DNA from 3 places in the Paenibacillus sp. FSL R10-2778 genome. Region 2 is predicted to be linked to each of the others. Evidence: riboswitches for the same ligand, from Rfam matches in the RefSeq annotation. Region 2 holds a riboswitch; each other region holds the start of a gene.
The links. A riboswitch is a leader RNA that binds a small molecule or an ion and turns the genes downstream of it on or off. The one in region 2 is predicted to bind cobalamin.
Positions count from the first base shown of each region.

Region 1: it holds a riboswitch for cobalamin, as region 2 does, so the genes downstream of both, NST40_RS04555 (DUF4430 domain-containing protein) here and metE (5-methyltetrahydropteroyltriglutamate--homocysteine S-methyltransferase) in region 2, are expected to answer to the same signal.
Region 3: it holds a riboswitch for cobalamin, as region 2 does, so the genes downstream of both, NST40_RS02415 (anaerobic ribonucleoside triphosphate reductase) here and metE (5-methyltetrahydropteroyltriglutamate--homocysteine S-methyltransferase) in region 2, are expected to answer to the same signal.

Region 1 covers NZ_CP151956.1:1,048,292-1,055,854, reverse strand. The annotation lists gene NST40_RS04560 (methyl-accepting chemotaxis protein) at 1-1,338, opposite strand, end outside; gene NST40_RS04555 (DUF4430 domain-containing protein) at 1,542-4,106, opposite strand; cobalamin riboswitch at 4,276-4,479, opposite strand; gene NST40_RS04550 (glycosyltransferase) at 4,607-7,563, opposite strand, start outside.
Region 2 covers NZ_CP151956.1:5,028,899-5,036,461, forward strand. The annotation lists gene NST40_RS22715 (DUF4349 domain-containing protein) at 1-666, opposite strand, end outside; gene NST40_RS22720 (DUF1540 domain-containing protein) at 1,095-1,247, shown strand; gene metE (5-methyltetrahydropteroyltriglutamate--homocysteine S-methyltransferase) at 1,394-3,697, opposite strand; cobalamin riboswitch at 3,852-4,058, opposite strand; gene NST40_RS22730 (undecaprenyl-diphosphate phosphatase) at 4,158-5,018, opposite strand; gene NST40_RS22735 (DedA family protein) at 5,069-5,692, opposite strand; gene NST40_RS22740 (FtsX-like permease family protein) at 5,710-7,563, opposite strand, start outside.
Region 3 covers NZ_CP151956.1:546,032-553,594, forward strand. The annotation lists gene NST40_RS02405 (ribonucleoside-diphosphate reductase subunit alpha) at 1-940, opposite strand, end outside; gene nrdG (anaerobic ribonucleoside-triphosphate reductase activating protein) at 996-1,511, opposite strand; gene NST40_RS02415 (anaerobic ribonucleoside triphosphate reductase) at 1,508-3,493, opposite strand; cobalamin riboswitch at 3,735-3,970, opposite strand; gene NST40_RS02420 (MTH1187 family thiamine-binding protein) at 4,349-4,657, shown strand; tRNA gene NST40_RS02425 (tRNA-Thr) at 4,751-4,822, shown strand; gene NST40_RS02430 (hypothetical protein) at 4,964-5,179, opposite strand; gene NST40_RS02435 (hypothetical protein) at 5,405-5,734, opposite strand; gene NST40_RS02440 (DUF3221 domain-containing protein) at 6,237-6,581, opposite strand; gene NST40_RS02445 (ASCH domain-containing protein) at 6,933-7,346, shown strand; gene NST40_RS02450 (hypothetical protein) at 7,546-7,563, opposite strand, start outside.

The sequences.
Region 1 (7,563 bases), 3.0 Mb from region 2:
ATGTGTAATAATATCTGTAACCCGCAAAGAACTATTTCTAGTTGCTTCCGCCAGATTACGAATTTCTCCAGCAACTACAGCAAATCCCCGTCCATGCTCACCAGCCCGTGCTGCTTCTATAGAAGCATTGAGCGCAAGCAGATTCGTCTGTGTAGCAATACCGTTAATCGTTGTAATAATTGTATTAATCTCTTGTGACAATGTCCCCAGATTAGAAACAATCTCCTGACTCTGAGTTACACTGAGGTCAATTTCCTTCATCTGCACAATGATTTGGTCTACAGCCTCTACTCCACGATCCGATGAACCGGAAACTACTCCCATTAGATCCGACATTTCATAGCTGCTGCCCTCTACGGCTGCAATATCATTGGTCATTGCTTTTATGGAACGTGTTGTACTGTTAATGCTCTCTGTCTGCTCATCAAAACCCGCGGCAATCTCTCCAGAAGATACAGCGATCATTTGTGAAGCCAATGAGGTCTGCTCAGCACTAGCGCTCATCTCTTCCGATGAAGCTGACAGCAGTTCTGCACTCTCTGCAATCCCTTGCATCATCTTCCGCAAGCCCTGCAGCATATTGTTAAATGAACTGTTAATTTGGCCGATCTCATCCTTGGCGGTGTACGTTGCTACCACGGTCAAATCTCCATCTTCTGCCCGCTTCATTAGTCCTTGCAGTTCTTTAAGCGGTTTTGTTATCAGGCGAATGATTGCAATACTAATCAAGATACAAATCACCCAAGCGAAAGTAATCATTATGGTATTGTTTACACGCATGCTTTTAGCGGTTGCCATGGAACCTGAATTGTGTTCATCAGCATCTTTAAGCAAAGAATCACTAATTCCTTTAAGCAGGTTGATCATTTTTTCACGGGATTCGTTAAATTCGCCTGAAAATACTTTATAGGCCTCTTGATTATGATTACTATCAGCAATCTTTATAATGTTATCCCGCTGTGCACGATAATCTGGCAAAAAGGACTCATACTCTTTGATTTTACTTACAATAGCAGGATCATTATACTGAATCGCTTTCACCTTGTTCATAAGTTCATTATTATCTTGAACCTTCACTTGGATACTCTCAGAAAGTTCTTTGTTTTTGCTGGCATCAACGCTAATCAAACGCTCCAAAAGATAGGATTCAATAGCCCGATTATTCGTACGCATCTGCCCTACGTAAGAAACAGGCAATAAATTTTCATTATATGTCTCATTTGTCTTTTCGGCCATTTTGTTCATTGTGATGATGCCTATGCCCCCTACAGCATTCACCATAATTACTGCGAATACCAAAAGCAGCCCTATTTTGTATTTCACTTTCAAATTTTTCATCTACACTCCGCCTTCACATTATCTTATGATCTATCTATTTTTATCGGTCGGAAGGGCTAAGAGTTTGATGATTTTTAAAATATTGTGTCGAATAAAAGTATATATTGTCATAAAACGACTTTCCTCAAATATAAAAAGGGCGGGCACCCGATCCGCTATTACTCCGAATCCATGTGTGCCCGCCTAATCAAACTTCCTCTTCCTTATTCTCCAGAGGTATAGTACCAGTACAAAGTATCACCGTTCTGCAAAATATAACTGTCTGCACTGATGCTTGGATCAGCATCCCGGTTCGTTTTATACTTCCATCCGCTGCTTGGACCTCCATCAAATTCAGCCAACCCGTCAATAGATTTCACGTAGATGCTTCCAGCGTTGCCGGATGATACTACCTTAGTCCCTAATTGACTGACTAGTAAGCTATAAGCCGTTTCGCCCTCTTTTAGAGCTACTGTTGTACTGGCTAGGATGGTTCCTTTCCGGCTATCTCCAATCACTGAGAGGGTAGCGGTAGCTTTTGCTGGAGCAATAACAGACGATCCGACAGTCAGAGACTGAGTATAACGCGCTACGCTCGGTACGCTATCTTTAGCATAACCGGTAACAGTTATTGTATAGCTATTTGCTGGGAGACCCCCATCAACAACAGCCACACCTTGTTCATTCGTGATTACCTTCTTATCACCAACCGAAACCTGCACACCTGCAGCCGGTGAGGTAACCGGATCAGAAGTTAAGCTTTCCTGATTCCACACCCACTTTTTCTGTGAAACCTTTACAGTAAAAGCTTCATTAGCTTTTGGCTGTGATGGGGTAAGCACCACAGCATCTACAACCTGTGTATTTTCTCCTGCATAATAGACAAGTACACGATCGGATTCCTGTAGTTCGAACGCATCCATACCCACACTTGGATATATCCACTCCCCGCCGCGTGATACCACGAAGCTCCACCATCCGTCGTAAGTACCTTGCGAAACTCCATGGATACCTGATACAAAGTTGCCATAAGACGATTTGGTGATATCTACTTTAAAATCATCGGTAGACCCTAGTTGTTGCAACGCTTCAAGGGCATTGGAGGCTTTCAAAGTCCCCTCACTAATCAACCCTTCCGGGCCTTCAACGGTTAGCGAAGCTGTTACATTCTTAGAAATCACTTTTAGAGCTTTTGTATATTTAGCAATCGTTGGGGCTTTGCCTTCACGGTAGCCAGTTACAGTCAGTGTATAGTCACCTGCGGGCATATTTCCTGAGAATACGGCCTCACCTTTAGCATTCGTCGTTACCGTCTGAGCTCCAATTTGGACCTGAACACCCGCAGCTTTTGCAGTTACAGGAGAGGAAGTGTTCGTAGCAGCGTCCCATTTCCACGTCTTACTAGTTACAGTGACGGTAAAGGAATCGCCCTCTTTAAGATTTGCTTTGGAAAGCGTAACGGAATCCACAAGCTTAGTGTCATCTCCGGCATAATAAACCAGTACCTGATCTGAATCTTTAAGTACAAAATCACTCATGCCTACATCGGGATTAATCCATTTTCCGTCACGTGATACAACATACATCCATCCGTCATAACCACCAAAGCTTCCAGCAGCAATACTTCCGATGCCAGTCACATAACTGCCCGAAGGATTTGTGATCGGCAAGTTCGTTTGAAGCGCCAGCTTCTCTAACGCTCCAAGTGCGTTGCCAGCATAGGCGTACCCTTGTGCCAACGTGGCCTGTGGTCCCTCAATCGTTACTGGAGCGTAGATGAGTGAGCTCTGAATGGAGGATTTGGAAAAATCGTATAGCTTACTGTTGCTTCCTTTATATAGCAAATTATAGGCAACCAGCGCCTGAAGACCTTGCTCTGTCGCCAGAATATTACTGCTTCCACCACGGCTATGGGTGAAGCTACCATCAGCTAGACGATAGCTAAGCAGGTTCTCCATTAGATCCACTTTGTTTTTGGTGTATTCTAATCCACTAGGATCAACTCCGAAGGAGGTGAGTCCAAGGATTGCTTGTGCGCTACTTTCAGCACTGTCACCGTAACCCCCATGGCTATCTTGAGCTGTAGATAACCAAGCTACGGCTTGTAGCCCTGCTAAGTAGGCTTCGGGATTATTTTTATGTGCCGCCAGAGCCGTCAAGGTTATCGCTGTCATATCAGGCTCACTTGCACCTGAGGTTAGTGCAAAGCCCCCATCCGGATTCTGTTTGGAGAGAATCTCCGTAAGGAGCTTATCCGCCGTCCATTTCGCGTCACTTGGGATATTATATTTACCAGAATCCAGCGCAAGTAAAGCATATACCGGATTATTAAGCGTCTGTTCACTGAGCTTGCTATTATTATAAATTTTCTCAATCAGATTATAGCCAGGAGTCGTTCCGTTACCAGCAAAGCTAGTAGGATCTGCACCAATCGCTCTCACTGCGAGCACGATTCGAGCATAATCGGTTACATTGGTGAAATCGCCAGCTGCATCCTTTACTTTTTTCTCAAGCTCTGAAAGGTAACTAGCCGGCAGCTTGTACCCTGCTTGCGCTAATCCAATGGCTTGCCAATCCGATTGCACGCCACCTTTCAAGAGATATTCTGCAGCCGCATAAGTCGCATCCGCAACATTAATCCGCTCCGCGGCAGTTGCCTCCAGACCGGCGCCAGCGCTCGCTTCTGCAAATATTTGTCCCGCCGGAGCAAGAGATGTTCCTAGAATTGAAATGACCATGAATAAGGCCAGCCCAAGTGCTACAAACTTGGAAGACATGATTTTCTTCATTGTTTAACCTCTTTCTGTATAAGAATGGGTACTGCCGGGAATAAGACGCATAACATAAAGACCGCCCCTTTGGAGGGCGGTCAGGGAAGATTACAAATTGAGGCTGCGGCGCTTGCTTCCTGCCAACAGTCCATCTGTATATGTTCCACATTCTTACCCCACGAAGAATAGAAACGCTCACGAAAAAGGCAGGTCTCCTGGCTAATGCTTCATCGCTGTTCTTCACCTTCCCACCCTACCTTCGGGGCAGTGGCTTATAGAAGAAACGCTCCGCACATACAGTGGCGGGACCGCGCCGGACTCTTGCACCGGACTTCCCTTTTAAGCAGACGACTAGATTGATTTAGTCTGCACCTTTTCCAGTATGTAGTATCTTATTTTGACATCCATAATCATATCTATTAATACATAGCATGTCTATAGAAAAGCTTAGTATGGGCAGCAAAAAAATGAACAGCAATACGCCACCTTCCGGTAGTTATTGCTGTTCAGAAAGCTTGTTATTCGACTGTTCCATCCGGACTTGCAGTCGGGGAGGGTTCAGCACTTGAATCAGAAGCTGGTGGAATATTAGGATCGAGATCTACGATCAATGTAAATCTTCCGGCTTTGATCATACTTTTCTCTAGAATTGTCGCTCCAGACTCCAATGTAACCTCAACCTGATAGGAAGGTTGTTCACCTTCAGTCACAGCTGTTGCGGAAGGTAACCCAGTACTGTTCTCAGTATCAGAGGAAGGCGTAGGAGACGGAGATGCATCAGCTACAGAATTAGTAGCATCTGCACCTTCTGCTGTTCCTCCAGTAGTGCCAGCGGTATCTGACTCGTCAGCGGTGTTTCCCTCATCCGTCCCATCCGTTGACGGCACTGGACAAGTGCCATTTGTAGCAGCGACCTTAAAGCTTTTATCTATCTCTGTAGACGAAGACATTAAACTAACCTCAGTCGGTTGAAACTGCACACAGTCATCTGCACTTGCGAAGGTGAACACCAATATGCTGCTCCCCTTATCTCCTTCGACGCTCTGATCCTTCAAGTATACTGAAGCCGGAGGCAGCATATTGCCTGCACTCTGGACAGGGGTCGGCTCAGGGCTTGTCCCCGGCAGAGCCGTCTTCGTATCATCCGGACGCAGCATACTGAATACGATAATTGCAATAATCACCAGAATACCCGTAATGGAGCCGGAGATTAAGAGTCGAAATCGGCTGCGGCTGATCCAGCGCGCCAGCGGGGAAGCCAGTTGGGAGCGGGCTTCATTGTACACATTTTGCAGAGCAGGCCGAGCTGCCGCGACATAGTTCTTTCGGAATTCCCGATTCTTGAACGCTTCACGATCACTGCTCAGGAAATACTTCAGAATCGCCTTACGGTAACCCGGTTGCAGCTTTTTATTCGAAACCGTAAATAAAGGATTGCCTTGCGACCAAGCAAAAAACCGATAGATGATTTCTTTGTCGGAACCGGCTTTACGCTTTAACAGCTCCAGAAGCGCATCGTAATCCAGCGGACCCCCTTCACGCTGAGTTGTATAGTAAAAGGCTAGCGGAAGCCGTTCAAAGGGTTCCAGAACACGCGCCTCTTTTAGCAAACGACGACCCAGTAGCTGCACATCGTCTAGTTCCTGCGGAGACAATCCTGTAAAAATCTCCTCATTCGGCTTCTCTTCACCAAACCAGCGGTAAGCGGCACGCAGCGCATTCTCTTTCTGCTTGCTAATCCTATCCAGTGGCGGCTGCCAATCGACAACATTACCATACCGTAAAAAAACTACCTCCAGAAGCTCCTCCTGCGTCATATCAGAAAGCGATAAGCGGTTCAGTAAGAATCTATCTGCTGAAGCAGCAAGATCCTGCATTAGGGAGAGTGCCTTAGGAGCAACTCCTGTTCCTTTGCGGCGATCTTTTTCTGCCTTATCTACAATTTCATGAATTTCCGCCACAGAAGCCACCGGATCATGCTCCAGCTGGAGCTTTTCTAGCAAATAATCCTTCACAGCATTTTGAGCAAAAGACTGCTCTAACGCCACTGGCAGGAACCGCCCCCAATGGAGCACAAAGCTCAGAATATCCGCAGATCTGGACGCCGCAGCTAGTCTTGATTCCATGTAAGGCTCAAGCAGCTGCTTACGGAAATAAGTTTCAGACATCACGCGCTGGAAGTAAGCTGCACTTAACTCATCATTACTCTCAATGATCCCGTAAGCAGCACTCAAAATATCCTTGCGGCCCGCTTCCACACTATGAAGCATCCCATTGATGAAATAATCCACGATTCTGACCCTGTAATTGTGATCCTTAAGTACAAAATACTCTTTAAAGCATTCCATAATCGCCGGATCTGGCACATTTCTTTGCCGAATCAGATCAAATTCCCGGTCAAATCTTTCTAGGAAAATATCATTCAAGCGGATTCTAGAATGAATTGCACCGTCTGGTTTAAGGTAAGAAAGCAAACCACTTAGCACCGCACTCTTGTTTTCCGTATATAAATGCTCGTTCCCTTGCTCAATCTCATAAAATATAGCCAGCTCATTATAGAAAGAAAGGGTTAGCTTGTGCTCAGGACTCTCTCCACGCAGAATCTGATCGGCGAAGCTTACGAAGTCGTTAATATCTCCTGGATTCAGCAGTAACAGCTTCCACACCAAATCAGCATAAGGCTGGCGGGTCTCGCCAAAATCGACATTCCCCATCCGTCCGGAAGCCAAATCAAAGGTATAATCCTTCTCAATACTGCGGTCACCGGGACGAAGTGAACCTTTTTCCACAAAGCTAAGATGTATATATTTACGGCTTTGCGGTTCATTCGCATACGTAATCACGCCTAATCTACGGCGGAATTCATACGGCAGCACGCTATACAGAATTTCTGTAAGCTCCACCGCCCGCGCGGACAACTCGGTGATAGGTACGTTTAGAGCCACGTAGATTTTTTTCTTACCTGCTACAGAGAGCATCACCGCTTGCAATAATGCCTTGAATATCCCTTCATCAATCCCTAACAGGCGTAAGCCTGCAATTGGATCAGGGCTGCGGTCTGTGCGAACAACTGGAATAGAGGGCAGCTCCGGCAAGGTTCCACCAAGCTCTCCCGTATAACGCTCTGCAAAATCAGCATGCAGCCAGTCTCCATAGCTCTGCACAATTTCTTCGGAACGTGAAGCAGGAACTACATAGTTATGTGCAAAAAAAGCGCTTCGTTGGCCTGTGAAATCGGCCGCTTGATAACGACTAAGCCCAATAACTGTATCCCCGTTCTCAGCATGAAATAGGTGCAGCGCACCAGGATATGCAGCCTCATCCTTCTCTCCACGTGCGGTTAACTCCGCAGGAGCATCGTAGAGGCAGAAGGGATGAAGGATTTTTTTCACAAAATTATTGTCTAGACTATCTGATTTCGCTACCGTATCGAAGCCTTCTGTGGAACGAAACACTCCGCGACGTTCGCGGGTGT
Region 2 (7,563 bases):
AAAGGCGACCAGATCACTTGATTTCGTTGCTTTTTTCATAAACTCTGTGTATTGAGCTTCCATTAACTGCTTTGCCTTTAGACGCGACTCCAGATCAACATACTCCTCCGAGACATCCTGACCTTGAATACTGCGCTGTAGCGATTCGTGTTTTACTTTTTCCAAATTATTCAGAAAAGGAGAGAACCCGGAGGCAGGCACCTTAAGGATAAACGTCCCTCCTTGCTCATATTGCGACATGTTTTCGTTAAACTCTATAATATATCCTTTAGCCATCGTTACCATGTTGCGGATTTCAGTCTGAGCTTTACCGTAATCTTCTACTTCCATAGTCAGATTGGCATGATAGATTAGCTTCTTGTTCAATCCTTCCACGACATCACTGCCCGTGAATCCCGCGTTCCCTTGATCCGTGTTCTCTGATGTCAAACCTTTTTCAACTGGGGCTTCGTTGCCTCCCGCTGCTGTCTCAGCTTCTGCTGAGGTGCTCTTATCCGCTAATGCAGCTTTCGAAGATTGCTCAGTGGTTGCTGCAGCAGAATTACTCGTATTTCCGCCGTCACCAGCTAATTTGTCTGCCGCCGAATTGTTATCACCCGAGCCACAACCTGCCAATACCACCGCAAGAATTAATAAACATAAGTAATGCAGACCCCATTTGCGCATTCTCATTCCTCCAAAAGTGTAGTGGTTATCCCTAGCATTGTAACGTTACGGAATGTCATGTTCTGTACAGATCTCTTCCGTCTCTCATTTCTATAACGCCCCAAAACTTGGAAGGTTGCACTGGAATATGGAATTTCGGTAAATTTCTTTTGGTTTTTCTTGTTGAATACACAAAAAGCCGCATTTCTGCGGCTCTTATTGGACATATTTTTGATGTGGGAGGGTGACCCGAAAGTTAAAGAACTCATTTGCTTACAAACTCATTATTTGGTACAATTACCACGTCTAACCTAGTAAAAAAAGCCAAATACCCTCTATTCATAATGAATGAGGGCGTGACACGGCTTTGTTGAGACAAGCTCCACCTTGCTGAACAGAGCCGTTCATTGAATGATACTATCAATTACTAAAAGGGGAGGTGAACCCTCATGGCAAAAGACGTAGTTTGTGAAGTTAACTCCTGCACCCACTGGGCAGAAGAGAACAAATGCAGCGCTGAATCGATCTTCGTAGCTTTCCACAGCTCCCAAGAACCAAAACGCGCAGAAGAAACAGATTGCAAAACTTTCGAAAGTAAATAAGTAAATGCCTGAAGGGACCCTCCACGGTTCCTTCTTTTTCTTTTTCATTCTAACAAGATTGAGAATTATTATCAAGTAGCTGATTATAAAAAAATAAGTGAACTAAAAAGCCAGGGTAAATTACCCTGGCTCTAATTTATTTATGTCTATTTTGATGCAATAACCCCTGACTTTTCCCTCGCAATAGCAGCAGCTCTTACCATGTTACGTAGTGCATCCTCTGTCTCCTGCCAGCCACGTGTTTTCAGACCGCAATCCGGATTAATCCAGAATTGTTCAGGGTCCAGCACCCGCAGCGCACGATCGATATTCGCCGTCATTTCTTCTACAGCCGGAACCCGCGGACTATGGATGTCATACACTCCAAGACCGATTCCTTTATCATAGGCCTGCTCCTCAAAGCTGATAATCAGCTCCCCATGGCTACGTGAAGTCTCAATGGAGATTACATCAGCATCCATAGCCGATATGGAATCGATCATGTCATTGAATTCGCTATAGCACATATGCGTATGAATTTGTGTCGTAGCCTTCACATGGTTCGTAGCAACGCGGAACGACTTCACTGCCCAGTTCAGGTAATGCTCACGGTCTTCTGCCTTAAGTGGAAGTCCTTCACGTATAGCCGGCTCATCCACTTGAATCATTTCGATGCCTGCATCTTCCAACGCTTTTACTTCATGGCGAAGGGCAAGAGCAATTTGATTGGCTACCTCTTCCCGGCTGAGATCATCACGTACAAATGACCAATTGAGGATAGTTACAGGACCCGTCAACATTCCTTTAACCGGAAGCTTCGTCAACGATTGTGCATAGACACTTTCTTTAACAGTCATAGGCTGTATAAATGCAACATCCGCGTAGATCACCGGTGGCTTAACGCAACGGGAACCGTAGGATTGAACCCAGCCATTACTAGTAAACAAGTATCCGTCCAGCTTTTCTCCGAAAAACTCCACCATATCTGTACGCTCGAACTCACCGTGGACCAGAACATCCAGACCTAGCTTTTCTTGGAAGGTAATTGCATCCGCGATCTGCTCACGAACAAATCCATCATAACGCTCCTGATTCCAGACCCCTTTACGCCATTTCAATCTCGCCTGACGCACTTCTACTGTCTGCGGGAAGCTACCAATTGTAGTGGTTGGCAGAAGTGGAAGCTGCCATTTCTCTTGCTGCACCTTTAAGCGTTCAGCAAAAGGCAAACTGCGTTGGTCAGGCAAAGCTGCAAGTGCAAGCACTTGCTCCGCCACATCCTTACGGCCACGCTCAGGTAGTGCACGGAATGCTGCAATAGCTTCACGACTAGCGGCCAGCGCTGCTTTAGAAGCTTCTCCTTTATCTGCGAGGGCTGCTCCGAGCAGACTAAGCTCTGCAAGCTTCTCATCGGCAAACGCTAACGCATTCTTAACAGTCGCCTTCAGCTTCACCTCACCTTGAACGGTGACTGGGACATGCAGCAGACTGCAAGAAGGCTGAAGAATAAGACGATCAAGCGGCACATGAACGCTGAGCTTTTCTACCAGTTGCAGCTTAGCGTCTAAATCGGAACGCCAGATGTTCCGTCCATCAATAATTCCGGCACCCAGCCATTTGTCCTTCGGCCAGCCAAGACGTTCGATAGAAGCCAGATTCGCTCCACCATCGTGCACAAAGTCAAGACCCAAGCCTTGAACAGGCAACTCTAGAAGTGCCTCCAACGGTTCAGCAGCTTCGAAATACGTCTGTAAAATAATATTCAAGCCCGGCACGGAGCCGGCAATTTCTGTGTATATCGAGTTAAGCAGTGTTAATTCTTCTTTACTTATGCCTGTAACAATCGCTGGCTCATCGATTTGTACCCAGCTTACCCCTTCTTGCTTCAGTTCCTGTAGCAGTTGAACATAGACTGGAACAAAACGTGCAGCAATCTTGGCGATATCTGCCGCTGCGTAACCTTTGGACAGCTTAAGGAAGGTATACAGACCTAAAAGTACCGGTTTACCTTCAATCCCTGCCTGCGATTTAGCAAAACGATAAGCCGCTAGAGGTTTATTTTCAGTCAGGCGTGGTGTTTGTGTGCCGATCTCTGGAACGATATAGTGATAGTTCGTATTGAACCATTTGGTCATCTCACAGGCAGTAGCTTCAGCATTACCACGGGCCATTGCAAAATAAAGATCAAGCCCGATGTCGCCGCCATCATACGTGTACCGTGGAGGTACAATTCCAAACATAACAGCCGTATCCAACACATGGTCATAAAAAGTAAAATCATTCACCGGAATAAGCTCAATTCCTGCCTCTTGCTGGGTCTTCAAATGCTGCAGCTGAATTGCTGCCATTTCGGAGCGGAATTGCTCTTCATTTATTTTCCCCTGCCAGTAGGCTTCCAGTGTCTTTTTCCACTCGCGGTTCTTTCCGATTCTCGGATATCCAAGATTACTTACTTTTACTTTATTCGTCATCTCGATACACTCCCTCTTCCATCTCTTATTTCAAACTCCAAAGCTACTTGCTTTCCTATAAAAAAGAGCGCCCTTCCCTAAAAAAGTCAAAGGGAAAGACGCCCATGATATACTCATGGTTAACGTCTAACACCTCCCTATCTTCCGTAGGTGAAGCAGTGCTGTTGAAACAGGCAGGTCTCCTGGCTAGCGGCGTCAACATCTTGAGCAGTCTTCCCAGCAGTAGTAAATTGCCAGTGACCTCTGTTGCTCGAGATTCTTCCGTTACAGTGGCGGGACCGCATCGGCTTCGAACCGAATTTCCCTATTAAGCCTACCGAATTACTATTTTCCGGTCAGCACCTGTCTCCGATATCATTCATCATTTGAGTGTCTTAATCTGATGTCATCATACGTGAAAGCCCCAGCAATCTGCAATAGATTACTGGGGCTTCTGTTATATCGATTCCTTATAACGGACTTAGAAAAATACGAAATATACTACAGCAGCAAGAATTATACGGTATATAGCAAACGGTAAGAGCTTGATACGATTGATCAGTTTTAAGAAGAAACGCATCGATAACAGCGCAAATAGGAAGGCACTAATAAAGCCTGCAATAAAAAACGGCAACGCGTCCATGGTGAAATATTGCCAGTTTTTCATCAGTGACAACAGACTGGCACCTGCCATGATGGGTACTGCCATAATAAACGTAAAATCAGCAGCGGCACGATGGCTCATCCCGAGGAGTACTCCACCAGAAATCGTCGAGCCCGAGCGTGAAAATCCAGGCCATAACGAAAAACACTGTACAAGACCTACACCAAGTGCCTGTTTGTATGTAATCTGATCTACACTCTCAGTTCTGATCTTCTTCGGCCCAAACAGATCGGCAATAATCATTAATATAGCCCCAATCACTAGACCAATTAACACTGTTGAGGTAGAGAATAAATGCTCATCAATATAATCATTAAACAGAACACCTAACACACCTGCAGGCACTAACCCTACCAGAACCTGAGTCAGCTTGAGATGCCCGCCCTGCTCCAACTGCGGTAGCTCCTCTGTTACAGGATCCAACTGCTTACGGCTGAAACGCTTTAAGCCTAACAAATCAATGAACCGATTTCTAAAGATCACAACAACCGCTAATATTGAACCCAGTTGAATAACTACTTTGAAGGTATTTGCTGTATATTGTCCAAATAACTCCTGTGATTTCAGCCACATATCATCAACAATAATCATATGACCCGTGGAGGATACTGGAGCAAATTCGGTTAAACCTTCAACAAGCCCCAAAATAATGGCTTTAATAATCGTTAATAGCTCCATGTGTTTCCCTCCTTTTTAATAGTCATTTCTATTATCAGTCCACTACCCGCTTAGCCCTCAGTGTTCATTCTCCGGCTGCGTTTGCGGAAGTACAGAAACCCAAGAATAACTAATCCGCCAGCAATTAGTACATAGACTACATTGGAGTACACATCCATGTACATGGCAATGTCTTCCCAGGATTCGCCCAATGCCGCGCCAATAAGCACAAGCAGCAAATTCCATCCCAATGTGCCAATCGTTGTGAAGATCATAAATACTCCAAATTTCATGCCCGACATTCCCGCCGGAATCGAAATCAGACTGCGGACCAGCGGAACCATCCGACAAAACAATACAGTCCAATAGCCATATTTATCAAACCAGGCGTCAGCCTTGTGGATATCTTTTTTACTGACCCTAATTAGGCTACCCCAGCGTTCAACCAGTTTCTCTAACCGGCTCACATCCAATAATCGGCCAATATAATAGAGAATTACTGCACCCAGTAGTGATCCAGCCGTGGCAGCAATGATTACACCAGGAATCGTTAAGCTCGTCGTAGTGGTCATAAATCCTCCAAAGGGCAGGATCACTTCTGAAGGAATTGGTGGAAATATATTTTCAAAGGCCAGCATCAGAAAAATACCGAAGTAACCAAACTGCTCCATAAAATCTGTAATCCATGCTTGCATCTTGTTACCCCCATTTCTCATATCAAGTTCTTCTTCAGGTTGCGTAAATAGCGGCTGCGAATAAAAAAGAAGTATAGTCCTTGAGCAGCCAAATATCCGAGTAACACCGCGCCTGTCTCCGTTGCGATAGATAAGTAGAACAACCGTTGAAGCGCAATAAAGGCAAACACACTGTGTAAAATAGCTATTCCGACCGGCACAAAAAACAACAAAGACAGCTGAATCGTAACTATTCGATTGAGTTCTTTATCCGTAAGCCCCATCTTGGACAAAGTGGAATATTGATTGCGATCATGATCAAGATCGGTATATAACCGGAAGTAAAGAAAGCTGCCTGCCGCGATAAAAAAGACAGTACCCACCAGCAAGGAAGCAAAAAGCATTGTGTTATACAATGTTTTCTGAAGCTCAAACAGCGTGCCGCTGATCACAATCGCATACGGAGAATCACTTTCATAGGACTGTTTGCCTTTATGGGCAAGATCAGCAGCAATACCTACCGTCTGTGGAAAATCCTCTACATAAAAACCTGTATAAAGATCCGTCTGCACGGGATCAATAGCGCTGTAGAGCTCATCACTGATCACGACACCACTAAAATCCCCGCCATCTCTACCATCCAGCTCCGGCAATAAATATTCGGCGATGGGAACTTGCTCGGTATAACCTATTTCTTTAATGGCAAGTCCGTGCTGCAAGGAATAGACCGCTTTTACTCTGCCTTCTGTTAAACTGCGATCCCGCTGTGAACCAATCATCACCAGACCTTCGTTGCCCACCAGAGCATGCTCATCTGTTGGGAAACCTGCACGTTGCAGGGCGAGATTATAATCACTGAAAGCAATCAAGGGAAGGCGTAAAGTGCGATCGGGTCCAGTCTGAGCCTCAACCTCGGCATATTTAATCGGGATACTAAGCGCTTCATAAGGGAGTCCGTGCGTCTTGAGCTCTTCCTTAATTTCGTTCAGATGCTGATCAAAGGGTACACCCGTCTGATTTCCTTTGGCTACATAACCCACTGCTGCGGGATAATCCAATTTCAGCTCTCTGGAAAGTGTATGTATCGATGCAAATACCCCTACGGAAGTGAAGGAGACTGCGGATACAATCGTCACCATAAAAAACATTCGGCCATTCTCTTTCCAGCGGTAGGACAAACCGGATAAAGTGATGATATTCGTACGATGCCAATACAAGCGCCGAATGTCCTTAAGCAGCTTAACCAAACAAATACTTAGCTGGGTATAAAAGAGATACGTCCCGATAACCGTAATCGCAACGACCGGAAACATGACTTTCTCTACGGAAGCAGCTTTTGCAGTAGCCGCCATATAATAACCACTGATCAGCAGTACAGCAGAAATAATAGATAATACAAAGGATACTTTGGGTTCTTCTTCTGCCTTACGCTCTCCCTGAAACAGACGCATCAGTGACTCATTGCCGATAAAAACAAAGGTGCAAAGCGATATCAGAAAAAACAATAACACGAAGCTGCAAATCGTAAGCACAAGTGCCTGCCATGGGAGATGAAAGGTTAACAGGGGAATTCCCAAAAAAGTAGATCCGATCATCAAAAATAATTTGCCCAGAAGTAACCCGAGAAGGGTACCTGTCAGGATGGCAGAGGTGCCGATCATCATATTTTCCAGGAAAACCATGGTGTTCAGCTGTCTCTTCGTCATTCCATGCATCAATAAAATTCCGAACTCCATCTTGCGCGACTGCAGGAAGGATCCAACGGATACGAGTACGAACAAAGAACAAAAGACATAAATAATTGCCTCTGCCACCATCATCGTATGAGCCGCCGTACTATAAATTAAGCTCTTTGAAATATCCGGATGGTAAATAAACAAAGCGCACACGAA
Region 3 (7,563 bases), 2.5 Mb from region 2:
CAAGATAAACAGCTACAGCACCTTTACGTGTGCCCAACTGGTCTACACTGACTGCTGTATTGTTCAACTGGCGAATCCAAGGGATTACACCGGAGCTTGTGTTCTTGTGGCCACGGATATCCGAACCACGTGCCCGTACTTTTCCGAGGTAAACGCCGATGCCGCCGCCCATTTTGCTTAGACGTGCTACGTCTGTATTGGAGTCAAAGATACCCTCTAGGGAATCGTCTACAGTATCAATAAAGCAGCTGGATAGCTGTCCAGCGACCTTTTTGCCGGCATTGGACATTGTAGGTGTAGCAGCAGTCATATAGATGTTGCTCATAGCCCAATAAGCTTCTTTTACAAGCTCAAGACGTTTCTCAGCTGGCTCACGGTGCATCAGGTACATAGCAATAATCATATAACGTTCTTGTGGAAGCTCCATTACACGGCCGTCAAAATCATGCGCTAAATAACGGTCGGATAGCGTAAGCAGACCGATATAGTCAAACAAAAGGTCGCGTGTATAATCGATACACCCGCCTAGTTCGATAATTTGTTCTTTGGTGTAATGACTTAGAAGTTCTTCGCGATAGATTCCTTTTTTCACGAGATCCGTAATTAGTGGATACAATTCACCGTAAGGCTCTTCTGGATAAGCTTTGTAGCGGCGATGAACGGCAGCTTTTTTATAAAGGGTAGTCAGAAGGGCGCGGGCAGCTGCGAACTTCCAGTTAGGCTCTTCTTTTGTTACAAGCTCTAGAGCGCTCATGGTGAAGGCATTGCTGATTTCTTCTCCGCTTACCGAGTCACGACGCAGTTTGGAATTCACTCCACGCAGCAAAGTTTCTTTATTTAGTTGATCGAGACCTTCCAGAATACGGTCAGCGTAGACGGAAAGACGGTTCTCATCAAAAGCCAGTTGGCGATTATCCGGTTTTACTACGAATTGCGGCATGGTTAGTTCATCCCTTCTTATTTCAAATTAATTTTCAATATCAAAAATTGATATATTATAGCGCAGCAGGCTGCCACAGAAAGACCTCCGAGCCGTTCATGCTGGCCGGAATGTCGATAATGCGTTGGTTGGAGCTTCCCCGGTAGAGAAGCGTAGTATCTTTCAGTTCTTCTACAAATCTTCCATCTATTAACACCTGACACTGTTTAAGTAGATTCCACTCCGGCGTACCGGGAAGGGCTGTAAGTTCTTCGTACGTATAACCACTGTAAATCCAGATTGAGAACCCTGGCAGTACAGTGCGAAGCTCATGAATGAACCCCAGCAACTCTTCTGCTGAGAAAAAAGGATCGCCGCCTGCCAGTGTCAGACCATCCAGCAAAGGGTTAGCGGCGATTTCTGCAATGATTTCATGTTGTCGTTCTAAGGTGAAGACTTCTCCATATTTAAAGTTCCATGTCTCGGGATTAAAACATCCCGGGCAACGATGGCGGCAGCCGCTGAGAAAGAGGACGGCCCGCATGCCCTCTCCCTCGTTAATCGACTCCGGATAGTAACCGCAAATATTCATAGATGCTTAACGCGATCCCGAACTTCAGCTTGTTTGGCGGCATTAAAGCGGGTCTGATAGTCGCCGGTTAAATAACCTGTAACTCTGCGCAAACGGCGGATGTGCACGTCATTCTCATTTGCGTTGCAGGAAGGACAGTTTGTCCCAATTACGCCTTCGTATCCACAGCTGGAGCAGCGGTCAATCGGATGGTTAATGCTGAAATAACTGACCTGTTGTTCGAGCGCATATTTAATGATTTTGATAAAAGCCGATGGGTTGTTGCGGGCATTGCCGTTTAATTCGACATAAGAAATAGCCCCGGCATTGCAGTATTCATGGAAAGGAGCTTCCAAGCTGATCTTCTGAGCAGCACCCAGATCGAAGTATACAGGGATGTGAAAAGAGTTCGTATAATATTCACGGTCGGTTACGCCCGGAATGGAACCCAGTACCTTGCGGTCAACTTTGGTGAATTTACCGGACAAACCTTCTGCTGGAGTTGCGAACAGGGTGATGTTAAGATCCAGTTCCTCGCTTTTCCGATCGCAATAGTCCCGCATATGACGCACGATAGCCAGCGCCTTGGCATGAACTTCCATATCCTCGCCATGGTGTTTGCCGTACATAGCTTTCATACATTCCGCCATACCGATGAAGCCAAGAGACAGACTGCCATGCTTCAGCAGATCGCCTACAGTGTCATCGGGTGCAAGATGTTCGCCGCCTTCCCAAACGCCTTCTCGCATCATGAAATCGGAAGCTTTAGCTTTTTGTGCGGTTTGGATGTGGAAGCGATGGAGAAGTCCTTCCAGCGCAATATCCATATAATGATTTAGATCTTCATAGAAGCCAGCTTCGTCTGCGACGGTACGTCTGCCTGTTACTGTGCCGTGTGCCAGACCTAGCCGAACCAGATTTAGTGTATTAAAGGAAAGGTTGCCCTTCCCAGAGCAATGATTACGCCCAAAACGGTCACCGAGCACTCGGGTTCGGCAGCCCATTGTAGCGAACTCCGTATCAGGATCACTTGAATCATAATACTGCAAGTTGAGCGGAGCGTCCAGATTAGCGAAGTTTGGATATAGTCTGCGCGCAGAACATTCAGCTGCTTTTAGGAACAGTTCATAGTTAGGATCGCCTTGCTGTTGATTGATTCCTTGCTTGCATTTGAAGATTTGAATCGGGAACACTGGTGTTTCTCCGCTGCCAAGTCCGTTCATAGTTGCGGTTAGCAGAGAACTGATCACAAGCTGACCTTCTGGTGAAGTACAAGTACCGTAGTTGATGCTGGTAAACGGTATTTGTCCACCGGATCGGCTGGACATGGTATTCAGATTATGTACCATACTTTCAGCCGCTTGCAGAGTTTCGATTTCGGTTTCCTTTAGTGCAAAACGGAACGCTCTTGGATATGACTCCGCCAGATCGGTCCGGCTCATCGTAATCTCGCCCAAAGATTCATCAGCTTGTCCTTCTTCAAAATAATCCAGACCCTTGCGGAACAGCTTGGCGAAGGATTTGGTTACATAAGGTGCCAGATCATAGTCGAGTTTATTGGCGGATACACCACCATATTGAGCATTTTGCTGGGATTGGAAAATAATCGCTACCAGAGACATAGCTGTCATTATTGAGTTCGGAGGACGAACGCTGCCGTTGCCGGTATTGAAACCTTCACGGAGAAGTTTATCAAACGGGATAAAAATACAGTTCGTCGTTCCAATCGCGTATTGATCCAGATCATGCACATAGACGACATTGTCATCAATAGCCTGCACTAGCTGTGGCGGCATCGTAAAATTGCGGGCGTACCATTTTGAATATTCACTGCCGAACTTGCTCATTTTACCGGAGAAACTCTCTCCATTCAAATTGGCATTCTCGCGCAATAGGTCCATATCCCGACTGTCGATAATATCCCGGCCTAAATCAATGAGCTCTTCTAAAAGAACTTCCCGTGCATTTTCTACTCCATTAAATTGTCTCTCCAACAACGTCATTGTACAGCTCTCCTCTCAGTATAAAAGAAAAACATCTATCATCAAATCCATATATCCATAAGAAGTTGGACTGCTATAAGCAGTCGTATATTTGTTCAGATTACATAAAAAAAGCATCCCCTACCCGAGGATGGCAGAAAATGCCCGATGCGTTATGTAAATATCCACACGGATATTTGCAGAGGTCTCTACGTAGATGACCGCATGCGGACACCATCCCTGTTCCTCGCAGGCATCAATAGTTGGTGTCGTCGAAACAGGTAGGTCTCCTGGCTTCCGTGGGATCTCTCGGCGCCTTCCCAAGGGTGTTCCTAACCCTCAGTGGCATCTGCCGGGAGATGTGGATTCTCAAGCTTCCCAGAAGCTTAAGAAGGCCATCCGGTTACAGTGGCGGGACCGCAGCGGATTCTCACCGCGCTTCCCTATTAAGCTCTAAATCCGGTTAAGGATCAAAGCGCCTGTCTCCACTATATTTTGTTGTCGTTAGATAAAAATAACCCAAGATGTTGTGTTTGTAAACAGTTTTTTAGAAAACCCGCGCGGGGAGCGGGTTCTTTAAAAGTACTCCACAAATGATCCACAGGCTGTCCATAAGTAATCCACAATTGATCCACAGGGAGATGCGAAATGATTCATAAATTGTCCGAAAAGATGCCACAAAGAGTCCATAAATATAGTGCAGATGACCCTAGAATTTGCTCATGAGAAAATACTCTTAGCCCAAAGTCATATTTTGAAGTAATCAGAAGAAATAGAAGAGATAAGGGAGGATAATATTGCTTAGTTTGTGACAGAGCGGTGGAATTGTTACAATGGAAGGAGACAGCTACTATAAAATTTCGAGGAGGTATTCTCATGCCTATTGCTGAAGTTACAGTTATTCCAATTGGAACAGGCAGTACCAGTCTTAGCAGCTATGTTGCGGATATGCAGCGGGTGCTGAAGACAGTAGAAGGGATTACTTATGAACTTACGTCTATGGGTACGATCATCGAAGGGCCTCTGCAACGCATTTTTGCCGCGGTAGAAGCTTTGCATGAGTCTCCTTTTGCCGCAGGTGCAGAACGTGTCTCTACCTCACTTAAAATAGACGACCGCCGCGATAAACCCTCTACTAGCCGTGGAAAGTTAGAGTCTGTGGAGCGTAAGCTACAGGTGGATTAGCAGTTTAGGAGGGCGGAAAACAGGGAGAAATAGGCTTGCGTTTCTGGCTGAAAGTTGTATAATATTTTTTGTTTGGCAGAAAAACAGCGTTAAGCTGGTGTAGCTCAGGGGTAGAGCAACGCACTCGTAATGCGTAGGCCGGGGGTTCAATTCCCTTCACCAGCATCCCAAAAAACCATACGTGGCGCGGATTCTTGAAATTTGGAGAGTCGCGCTTTTTTGTTTCTTCTACCATTAATATTACAAAGTGATTTTACAAGTGTTTGGGAATATGAAAAACCCCACCAGTTTAAGGTGGGGCTTTTGTTACCAAGTATTATAGTTCGATTGATACTTAACTTGCTTATTCACATAGCTCTCATTGGGGTAATCACTTCTGACAGACTGCAAGTAACCTGAAATTGCAAATGCTGCAATAAGCCCTCCTATAATTCCTGTGATGAAGCTGAATGTTGAAAATCCGAATGTGGCAACTACTCCAATGGAAGACAATGCTACAAGCAATAGACTGAATATTTTCATCTTTATACACACCTCCATTTTGTATATGTAGTAATTTGGAAATTAAGATTGATACGTTACCTTGTTTGATCGGTTTCGATAAAAATAATAAAAATTCAGCAAATCTTTAGACGGGCTTCATACTTAGTTAAGCTAAGAGGATTATAGTAATTACATAACCCCCTTATAATATAGATCTAGACCCTGCCGGAAGTTGGTGGGGTCACTTTTTTGCACAGAGTAATTTTATAAATATGGTTGCCCAATATAGAAGAGAAACAAGAAATATAAAATGTAGAGAATGGGTAGCTTTATTTTTAATTTCTTGCAGGAATTTTTGAATTTTTCTGAGGTCTTGGACAGATTCTTCATCACATATCCATAAATGAGGAATTGTCCAATAATAAAGAAAATGAGCTTAAGGGGAAAGTTGCCCATTTTTATCTCAGTGAAAATAATAGTGAATGTGACACTCACAAAGGTTAGTGATACAACTTTTAAAAACTGTTCATAACGATCTTGTGGTTCTTTGATAGGATCCTGCTGCCCCCATTTTCTCTCATCAATTTCTGTCATGGTAAACCTCCAATCTACTGAATGTTATTAGTATTTCACCAGATTGAGATGCTTTTTGAACAGGGAGAATTAATTGGGAAACCATTATGAGTATAGTTGTCTGTTGCATCTTGTTGAAAGCTTACTTGTTGTGGAGATAGTACATTGCCTGAAGTTATAAGCTCCTATAGTTGTTACATCGTAAGGTTTCAGTAATTCCAACAAAGAGTGAACTCCCAAATGCTTGGGATTATGCCCACTGGCTTCGGCTGGTGAGCTTTTTTTCGTTTACAGAATGTCCCGGAATTATTATATTCAGATTATGTAAATGTTTAGTCCGGGATAGATTATTCATAGTAAATATTCGGAAGGGTATTTCTGCTTCGGAAATTCCCGTAACAGAGATGTTGAGAGTATATAATATTCCATATTATATACTCTGATTTCTCTTTAAATCTACTATAAAGAAGCGCCGTCCCTTTTGGAGACGCCGCTTCTTTATAGTAGATTCTATTCTTTTTGCTCAATTCTTGATTTTGGTGATCTTTTTGGCGGTAACTTGTGCAGGGAATGAATCATCACTTACTTCAAAAAATACTTTAATCTCATCGCCTTTTTTATATTTAGAAGGTGCAACTTTATTTACCCAAATGGCTTGAGAGTACTCATTAGATTCGAGAATCTCCTTGTATTCCTTGTTCAAGTCTTCTTCTTTTAATTCAGAAATTACTAAAATTCTTTTATTTTCTACATCTATTGTGTGTACAATTCCTTTCAAAACTTCATTATTCTTACTACAGGCGGTGACGAATAACAAAAAAACAAAAATAAGAGTCCATTTAATAGTAGTACGTGGTTTTTGAATCATGGACCTTCCCCTCCAGTGGTTACGACATTAGTTTAAAATCGGTTGCACAGGCATAGCATTTAGTACATTACCAATATAAGAATAAACAGCAGCCTTTCCATTATGACGACCTTTATTGATTCTGGGGAGTTACAGGTGAATGTCTGTAGTATTGATATTTTCATAAGAACTTTTGTTTGTATATAATAAAAATAAATGTTCTTATTTTAGAGGCGATCAATGATGGAAATGAGTATCGACCAAACGGTTGGGATTATTTATCAGGTCAAGGTGAACAAGATTACACAACGCGAGATCGAGATCCGTGGCATCCGTGACAAACGTCCAACATAAACAAAGGGGATAAATATCATGCGGTGTATAACAATACGGCAGCCTTGGGCGACCTTAATTGCTCTTGGTGAAAAAGAGTTTGAAACTCGTTCATGGAGAACAGCCTACCGCGGCGAGTTAGGCATCCATGCCGGAATGAGGATTGACAAAAAGATTTGTGAACAGGAACCTTACAAATCAGTATTGGCGAAACATGGCTATACAGCGAATAATTTGCCGACAGGAGCTATTATTGCTACAGGTCAGCTCGCGGGATGTTATGTGGTTACTCCAGAGGTGGATTTAAGGGAATGGATCAATGGGAATGAATATGATTTTGGCGACTATAGTGAAGGACGGTTTGCCTGGAAGCTTGAAGGGGTTCATCCATTAAGCCATCCAATTCCAGCTAAAGGTCGGCTAAGCTTGTGGGAGCACTCTAATCACTTCTGAACGGCGAACAATATTTTTAATGTAATTTTTATGTGCCTATCAGCTATTTTTCAGGTTCGAGGTATATATTAGAGACACCAAACACCCCCCAGTGTTTTGTGGTATATCTCTCTCAGGTCTTGCCAACTCCCATGGTAAGGCCTATTTTTTTGTTCACTAATTGATTGGGGGGAGAGAGCGCAGCGGCTTCTATACAGCTTTACTTAATCTGGTACTG